DNA from 4 places in the Rhizobium sp. AAP116 genome. Region 3 is predicted to be linked to each of the others. Evidence: predicted binding sites of a transcription regulator. Region 3 holds the regulator's gene; each other region holds the start of a gene.

Region 1 (2,201 bases), on a different contig from region 3:
CGACCATCGCGTGCAATCACGACGGCGGCGTTCTCATGCTTGATGCGGCCAAGTGCTGTACGCTTGATCGGCGTCGAGGAGGCGTCAGACGGATCGATTTCGACGATATAGCCGGCGCGGCGCGGTTCGTTCGGGTTCTTTGAAACGTCGAAGCGCTCGTCGAACTTCTCGTAGCCATAGCGGGTCTCGGCGACGATGCCGTAGCGCTTAAAGTCCTCAGGCATTTGGAACTCGGCATTGGTGGAGCCGAAGTAGCCGTTGAAGTTCTCTTCGCAGGTGAGGTAGGTGCCCCAAGGCGTCTTGCCAGCGCCGCAGTTGTTGAAGGTCCCGAGACAGTCGACACCAGCGGGATCGGCAGCCGTCTTGACGAGCTCGGAGCCGGCAGCCGGACCCGAAAGCTTCATCGGCGTGTTGTGGTGGATGCGGCGGTTGAACTTGCTGTCGACGACGATCGCCCAGCCATTTTCGCCTTCGGCCACTTCCATGACGGTGACGCCCTGCATGTTCTGCAGGATCTTCACGTCGTCGAGCGACTGCGGCATGCCTTCCGGCGCGTGCGGCAGGTTGGTTTCGTTGTTGACGTATTCGTGGTTGACCGCGATCACCTGGGCGTTGCCGATGGCGAACAGCTCCATGCCGTCGGTGTTCTCACCGAAGACCTTGTCGGAATTCTCTAGCGACACACCCTTCATCGGATCGATGTCGGAAGCCGTGGAGAACAGGGGCTCACCCCAACGGGCGAGGGGCTTCCAGTTGTAGCCTTCCGGAACATGGATGGTGTTGTCGGTCGCAATGTCGATCGGCTTGAAAGCAAAGCGCGAGGCGGCTTCCTGCGCCTGAGCCGAGGTCGAGCTCATCAGGTTGCCGACGGAGCCCATGGCTACGGCAGCCGAACCCATGGCCAGCACGCCGAGGAAACCACGGCGCGAGATCGCGCGTTCGACGACACGGTCGAAGTCGGTCACAGCCGGCGGCGGATTGTGCAGCTCGTCCCACTCGTCCCAGGACAGATGGTTGGTGTTGGTGTCGGTCATGGCAGAGCCTCCTTTTGGATGAAGTCTACTCTCCGACTAGTCAGGACAGATAACAGGGATGTGACGAAATCGGGGCAGTCCGATAGTTGTGAAGGTGCTGATTTAGGCATTCCAGCGAAGGTCCTGCCGGTCGCCGCTTTAAGTCATTGGTGCATCTTGGCTTTGATCCGAAAACTGCCGTTCTCTCCAGAAGCGAGGCGTCCGACCGCTCACGCATCTTTGTTTCGGCGGCAATCTTCACCTCGACTTTCACCCGCATCGCGCCGGGAACGAGGCCTCCTGTCGCATGCAAAAGATTTGACGTTTACGTAAAAATCAATTAGCCAGAAGTGAGAATAAGCCGCGCCTCCTGGGTGGGAGTCTGGGCGTGGCATGAAGCATACGCCAGATGGAGGAGCACGTCATGTACAAGGCGCCCGTAGAAGAGATCGCGTTCACCCTGAAGCACGTCGCTGGCCTCACCAAGGCCATCGAAGACGGCAAGCTCGGTGAGCTGAGCGACGACCTCGTTGATGCCATCCTCTCCGAAGCCGGCCGCTTTGCCAGTGACGAAGTCGCCCCGCTTGCCGAAATTGGCGACAAGCAGGGCGCCCGCATGGTCGATGGCAAGGTCGTCGTTCCGGATGGCTGGGACAATCTCTACCGTGCCTGGGCAGAAGGTGGCTGGAATTCGCTGACAGCGTCGGAAGATTTCGGCGGGCAGGGGCTCCCCCATATGCTGAATGTCGCCGCCTTGGAAATGTGGAATTCTGGCTCCATGGGCTTTGCACTTGGCCCGACGCTGACCATGGGTGCGGTCGACGCTGTCACCGCCCACGGCTCTGAGGAGCTGAAGGCGAAGTATCTGCCGAAGATGGTGTCCGGCGAATGGACCGGCACGATGAACCTGACCGAGCCCCATGCCGGCTCGGATCTCGGCGTCATGAAGTCCCGCGCCGAGCGCCGCGACGACGGCACCTACCGCATCTTCGGCCAGAAGATCTACATCACCTGGGGCGAACACGAGATTACCGAGAACATCATCCATCTGGTTCTCGCGCGTCTTCCCGATGCACCAGCCGGTACGCGCGGCATCTCGCTTTTCCTCGTGCCGAAGTATCTGGTCAACGACGATGGCTCGATCGGCGCCCGCAACGACCTTCATTGCCATTCGCTGGAGCACAAACT
Region 2 (2,201 bases), on a different contig from region 3:
CGAGGAAGACGTCGGCCTCGTCGATGCTTTCGGAAAGCGCGCGCTTTTCGGTTTCCTGGGCGTAGACTTCCTTCCAGGGATCCATCAGCTCGTTGCGGCCCTTATAGACGAGACCCTCGATGTCGTGCACCCAGATATTCTCGCGCTTGGCACCGAGGATCACCAGGAGGTTGAGGCAGGCAAGGGCGGCTGCACCGGCACCCGAGGCGACGATCTTGACGTCCGCAATGGTCTTGCCGGCCAGTTCCAGACCGTTCAGGATAGCGGCCGCAACGATGATCGCGGTTCCGTGCTGGTCGTCGTGAAAGACCGGGATGTTCATCTTGGCGCGGAGCTGGTCTTCGACCTGGAAACATTCCGGTGCCTTGATGTCTTCGAGGTTGATACCGCCAAAGGTCGGCTCAAGAGCCGAAATGGTCGAGACCATGTCGTCGACACCGGGTGCATCGATTTCGATGTCGAAAACGTCGATGCCGGCGAACTTCTTGAAGAGGACGGCCTTGCCTTCCATGACAGGCTTGGAGGCGAGCGGTCCGATATTGCCGAGGCCGAGGACGGCGGTGCCGTTGGAGATGACGGCAACCAGGTTGGAGCGTGCCGTGTAGTCATCGGCGGCTGCCGGATCGTCCTTGATGGCGAGACAGGGGGCGGCGACGCCGGGCGAATAGGCAAGCGCCAGGTCGCGCTGGTTGCCAAGCGGCTTGGTGGCCTGGATCTCCAGTTTCCCGGGACGGGGATAGCGGTGATAGAAAAGCGCCTGTTCGTCGAGATCAGCGGTCGGGTTTGCAACTTGCGGCTTGTTCTTGTCCTGAGAAGTCATCGGTTCACCGGCAATTCCTGTCTTCACTTACTCCTTGTCGTCATACACGAATTGGCTGCGAGTGGTAGACTTTAGTTCCGCGATCCCCTGTCTGCGCGGAATGCGTGCCCGAACCGGCGATCCGCCGCGGATCTCCCGATGTCATCTTCCTGAAACACGAGTCTGATTTAGCGCTCATCAGACAGCGAAGAGGACCGTGCCGTGGAAGACGCCAGCGAAACACGCCATTTCAGGACCCTGTTCATCTCGGACGTTCACCTCGGATCGAAAGCCGCCAAGACCGACTTTCTCCTGGATTTTCTGCGCACGCACGAGGCCGACACCATCATCCTGGTCGGTGATATCGTCGACGGCTGGCGTCTGAAGCGCAGCTGGTACTGGCCGCAGTCCTGCAATGACGTCGTGCAGAAACTGCTGCGCAAGGCCCGCAAAGGCACGCGCATCGTTTATATTCCCGGCAATCACGATGAGTTCATGCGCGACTTCCCGGGCATCCATTTCGGTGGCATCGAAGTTGCGCAGCGCATCGTGCACGAGATGGCCGACGGCAAGAAATATCTGGTTCTGCATGGCGACGAATTCGACGTTGTGGTTCGCAACGCCCGCCTGCTCGCCTATCTCGGCGACTGGGCCTATGACACAGCGATCGCCATAAATGTCATGCTGGCGGCCGTCCGCCGTCGTCTCGGCATGCCCTACTGGTCTTTCTCCGCCTGGGCCAAGTTGCAGGTCAAACATGCGGTGAACTTCATCGGCGAATTCCAGCGGGTGGTGGCCGACGAGGCTCGTCGCGCCGAGGTCGACGGTGTCATCTGCGGCCACATCCATCATGCCGTCATGGAAGACATCGACGGAATCCACTACGTCAACACCGGCGACTGGGTCGAAAGCTGCACGGCGATCGCCGAGCACCCGGATGGCCGTCTGGAGCTGATTTCCTGGGGGCACAAGATCAGCGAAGCGCCAGCGACTAGCAAGCGTGCGAGCAAACTCGTCCCCATCCTGCTGCCAAAACCGATTGCCAAGTCGGCCCAGGACGACGGGATACGCGCGGCCTGAACCACCTCTCTGTTGCAAAGCGGTCATGACGCCCCGCAATCCGGTTGGAAAACGCAATTAACGGTTTGCAAAGGATTTCTTCGCAGGCGGCGATGGTTATAGTGTGCAGCCATCTGTCACGTGATTTGCGAACCCGGATCCCCCGGCGCGAATTTGGAAGTTGTCGCCACCTTGAGTTCGGTTGAGCAAGAAGACGCCCGTATTGAGATCGATGAGCAGCCGGACGGAAACGCCCGGCTGATCCGGCTTGCCGGTCGCTGGAAGAACAACAGCCTCAGCGCGATGATCAAATCCGCCGGCCCGCTGGTCGATTCTCCGGTCG
Region 3 (2,201 bases):
ACTGAAACGGCTGTGGGCCGAAGGCCTCAGCGCAAGCCAGATTGCGGCACAACTCGGTGGCGTGAGCCGAAATGCCGTTATCGGCAAGGTGCACCGACTGAACCTTCCGGGTCGGGCCAAGGCAGGCGGAAGCTCGACTGCGGCACGTCCGGCAAAACGTCCGGCGCAGACCCAGCGTCCGGCGGCCTTCCAGAACCGCCCCGCGGCAGCCACGACCACGCGTACCGTGACCCGTGCAGCTGGTGCGACAATGCTGAAGGAAGAGATCGAGGTCGAGGCTTACGAGGAAGTCGAAGTTCGGCGCCCGCTGAACGTTGTCGTGCCGATTTCGCGGCGCCTCGCCCTGACGGAACTGACCGAGCGCACTTGCAAGTGGCCGATCGGCGATCCGATGAAGGACGATTTCCACTTCTGCGGCTGCGAAATCGCTGACAGCGCGCCCTACTGCACCTATCACGCGAAGCTCGCCTATCAGCCGGTGAGCGAACGCCGCAAGGCAGCCCGCTGATATCAAGCGAAGCTTAGAGTATTAAACGGGTCCCTCGGGGCCCGTTTTTCGTTGCCGCCTGTCGCCCGCGAAAAAGGGCCGCAGCGGACAATCCGCGCGGCCCTTGCCCCATGGTGGGTTCGACTTGTCAGGCTTCCATCGAATAGCCGGCACCGCGAACGGTGCGGATGACATCCTGCATGTTGGAGAAGTTGAGAGCCTTGCGCAGGCGGCCGACATGCACGTCGACCGTACGTTCGTCGACATAGATGTCATGGCCCCAGACTCCGTCGAGAAGCTGCGAGCGAGAGAAGACCCGGCCAGGCGATGCCATCAGGAACTCCAGAAGGCGAAACTCGGTCGGCCCGAGACGGACCTCGCGGCTCTTGCGATGCACCCGATGCGTCTCGCGATCGAGCTCGATGTCGCCGCAGCGCAAGACGCTGGACAGGACTTCGGGCTTTGCACGCCGCAGCATGGCCTTGACGCGTGCCATCAGTTCCGGGGTCGAGAATGGCTTGACGACATAGTCGTCGGCACCTGTCGCCAGACCACGCACGCGCTCGCTTTCCTCGCCGCGCGCCGTCAGCATGATAATCGGCAGACGCTCGGTCTCGGGTCGCACACGCAACCGGCGGCACAGCTCGATGCCGGAGACGCCCGGAAGCATCCAGTCCAGGATCAGCAGATCCGGCACGCGCTCCTGAAGCCGGATCTCGGCTTCGTCACCCCGCAGAATCGTCTCGACCTCATACCCCTCGGCTTCGAGGTTATAGCGTAGGAGGACGGACAAGGCCTCCTCGTCTTCTACCACGGCAATCTTTGGCTGCATCAAAAACAAACCTCGCTGGCCAACGTCACTCGGTGATCGCGCCGACGGAAGACGTCAGATCTTCCTTCGGTCGCTCACCTTCCGGCTGGGCGCCGGTGGTCATGTAGTAGATGGTTTCCGCGATGTTGGTCGCATGGTCGCCGATGCGCTCGATATTCTTGGCGCAGAACAGCAGATGCGTGCAGCTCGTGATATTGCGCGGATCTTCCATCATGTAGGTCAGGAGTTCCCGGAACAGCGAGGTGTAGATTGCGTCGATCTCTTCGTCGCGGTCACGGATCGATTTCGCCTTCTCAGCCGAGCGGGTCGTGTAGACATCGAGCACTTCCTTGAGCTGGGCGAGTGCCAGGTCGGAGAGATGTTCGAGGCCACGCGCGAGTTTGCGCGGCACGCCGGTCGCCTGGATGGCCACAACGCGCTTGGAATTGCTCTTGCCGAGGTCGCCGACACGCTCGAGATCGGCAGCGATGCGAAGGGCACCGATGATCTCACGCAGGTCGGATGCGACCGGCTGACGCTTAGCGATCGTGACGATGGCCTTGTCGCCGATCTCACGTTCCATGGCATCCATGAGCACGTCGTCGGAGATCACCTTCTGGGCGAGGGCGGCGTCGGAGTTGACCAGAGCACGCACGCTTTCGGCGACCATCTGTTCCGCCAGACCGCCCATTTCGGAAATGCGGCGCATCAGGAACTTCAGTTCATCGTCGAAGGCAGAGTAGATGTGAGAGGAGCCCATGAGAAACGTCCTTGAATTTGAGGTGAGCCGAGGGTGACCTGGAGGCTCAGCCGAAGCGGCCCATGATGTAGTCCTGGGTGCGCTGGTCATCCGGATTCGTGAACATCTTGTCGGTGTCGTTTTCCTCGACCAGTTCGCCGAGG
Region 4 (2,201 bases), on a different contig from region 3:
AATGCAGCTTTCGCCACCCTCCTCGTAATTCACCACGAACTGCACCGCGATCCGCGCATCGCCGGGCCATTTCGGATCGGGAATGTCGCGGCCATAGCCTATCAGGTCGCGGGGATAAGGAGCAGTCGTCATCGGTTCACCTCTCGTGTTTTGACGCGAGGCTATTGGCGAGGGCGGCGCCTGTCGAGATGGAAAACACGCATCTTGCTGCAGCGCACAGGTGTCAGGCGATCTTGCGGCTCGAAACCCGGCCCAGCGGATGCAGCGAATGTACGGTAAACGGCGCACCACGTTCAGTCTCGACAAACAGCGCGAGATTGGTCACCACGACAGGCTCGGCGAGAACCGGGTCGAAATGCGCCTTCAAGCCCTGCTCGATTCGCGGGAAATCTCGCGCCAGGAGCGGCCCCGTCAGTGTCATGTGGAAACGGTATTCGTCCATCACATAAGGATGGCCCCAGCGGCTGAGATTGCTGAACTGCGGCGCAGACAAGCGGTCGGGATTGCGCCGTTCGATCTCGACTTCGGAAAGCGGCGCACGAAAACCATCGAAGGCCTGCACAACGGAGGCCGCGAGATGATCGACCTCCGGGCAAGGCCGCTGCAGGATGAGCCCGAAGACGTCGCCGATCCGGCCAACCGAAAGCCCGCGCAATGCGACTGGCTCCATCTGGCCGGCGAAATGCATCAGGTCGCGCAGGAGAGAGGCCTCGTTTGAACCTTCGCTCAAGCGGAACGGCGCCTTGAATGTCGCATGAAAGCCGAAGCGTCGCGGAAGCGCCGTGTGAAAGGCAATCTCGTGCACGCCAAGGCCTTTCAGCCCCGGATGCTCCTCCGCCTCGCCGGAGAACACGTTGCGGCCAAGCCAGCGCGCCGCTGCATCGGCAAGCGGATCACGGGCAGGCGGCGTAAAGCAGATGGCATAGCGCATGTCGAGCACCTCACACTGGCTCGCGACGGCACTTTAGCAGTTGCCGTTACAACCCGGTGGATAGGTGATTTGCATGACAGTATCACGAAGCGCGCGAGGCAATTTCGCGGCAGCTCCCCGAGCTAATCCCTGTGATTTCAGGGTATTTCGGTAAATTACTCATCACCTGTGCGACGCGCAGCCACCGAAACGTGATGGGCGAAGGCAAAACCGTGAGGCAACTGCAGGGCTCCACCGGCAATAGAATCGAGAACTGCATCCGCCAGCCGGTGCGCAATGCCGAAGCTCACCTTGAAGCCGCCGGCCAGCGCATGCACACGAGGATGATCGGGATGAGGGCCGACCATCGGATCCCGATCCACCGCCTTGGGTCTGAGACCCGCCCAACGCTCGACAATCTCCGCCCCGCCCAGCATCGGCGCAAGCTCGCGTGCGGCGGCAATCAGGTCATCGAGTTGCCCATCGGTGGAAAACGGATGTTCGAACGTGTTTTCGCTGGTGCTGCCGATGGCGACCAGCTCGCCTTCATGCGGCACCACGTAGAGGCCGTCGAGATAGAGGAGCGGCAGATCCGTCGGCAGGTCCAGTCTGAGCAGCGCCGCCTGCCCCTTAACGCCCCTTCCGAGCGGCTTGCGAAGCGCCGGTCCGATGGCTTCGAGCAGCGGGAAGGACCCGACACCGGCTGCGACCAGCAGATCCCCGTAACCGATGACGGTCCCGTCGGCGAGCTTCACCTGGCTTGCCTGCGCATCGATCGATTGCACGGCGGCCCCGACCAGCAACCGCACACGCCCCGATCGTTCGAGACGCGCCCGGATCGTGGCCGTCAAAGCACGCGGCGAGACGCGGCCCGCGAGGCGATCGAACACAACGCCAGCCTCCGAAAACTTCGGCGAGGGCCAGTCGGCAAAGGGACTCTCGTCAAGGACGGTCCAGTCGAAGGCCCTGCCTTCCTGGTTCCAGTTCGTTGCCGCCTCTGCCGAATGGCGTTGGGCAATCGGTCTCAGATGCGGCTTTGGCAAGGCGATGAGACGACCGCAGCGCTGATAGCCAGCCGAGAGCCCCGTTTCGCTCTCAAGCGCGGCAATCTCCGCCTCGAGTGACAACAGCCCCTCGAATTGCAGCTGCTTCTTCTCGTTCCACCGATCCGGCATATGCGCCATCAGGGCGCCGAGCAGCCCGCCGCTCGCTCCGCTCGCAATACCGTCACCGTCGATCAGGATCGTATCGATGCCACGGCGCTCTGCCTTCAAAGCCGCCCAGAGGCCCA

Evidence for each region. The regulator PhoB, encoded in region 3, activates phosphate uptake and scavenging genes when phosphate is short. The targets are predictions, from matches to a motif close to TGTCATNNANCTGTCAT.
Region 1: a site for PhoB is predicted at 1,084-1,100, ahead of IP85_RS06720 (PhoX family phosphatase). Genes of this name have one in related genera too.
Region 2: a site for PhoB is predicted at 960-976, ahead of IP85_RS17840 (UDP-2,3-diacylglucosamine diphosphatase). Genes of this name have one in related genera too.
Region 4: a site for PhoB is predicted at 1,005-1,021, ahead of IP85_RS04345 (DUF1045 domain-containing protein). Genes of this name have one in related genera too.

The regions. Positions count from the first base shown of each region.
Region 1 is NZ_LJIB01000007.1:277,651-279,851, forward strand. Features, by position in the region: gene IP85_RS06720 (PhoX family phosphatase) at 1-1,034, opposite strand, end outside; gene IP85_RS06725 (acyl-CoA dehydrogenase) at 1,438-2,201, shown strand, end outside.
Region 2 is NZ_LJIB01000030.1:18,519-20,719, reverse strand. Features, by position in the region: gene IP85_RS17845 (NADP-dependent malic enzyme) at 1-820, opposite strand, end outside; gene IP85_RS17840 (UDP-2,3-diacylglucosamine diphosphatase) at 1,022-1,879, shown strand; gene IP85_RS17835 (ABC transporter permease) at 2,033-2,201, shown strand, end outside.
Region 3 is NZ_LJIB01000008.1:110,492-112,692, forward strand. Features, by position in the region: gene IP85_RS07610 (GcrA family cell cycle regulator) at 1-508, shown strand, start outside; gene phoB (phosphate regulon transcriptional regulator PhoB) at 636-1,319, opposite strand; gene phoU (phosphate signaling complex protein PhoU) at 1,345-2,058, opposite strand; gene pstB (phosphate ABC transporter ATP-binding protein PstB) at 2,105-2,201, opposite strand, start outside.
Region 4 is NZ_LJIB01000004.1:346,505-348,705, reverse strand. Features, by position in the region: gene puuE (allantoinase PuuE) at 1-132, opposite strand, end outside; gene IP85_RS04345 (DUF1045 domain-containing protein) at 224-931, opposite strand; gene IP85_RS04340 (FAD-binding oxidoreductase) at 1,087-2,201, opposite strand, start outside.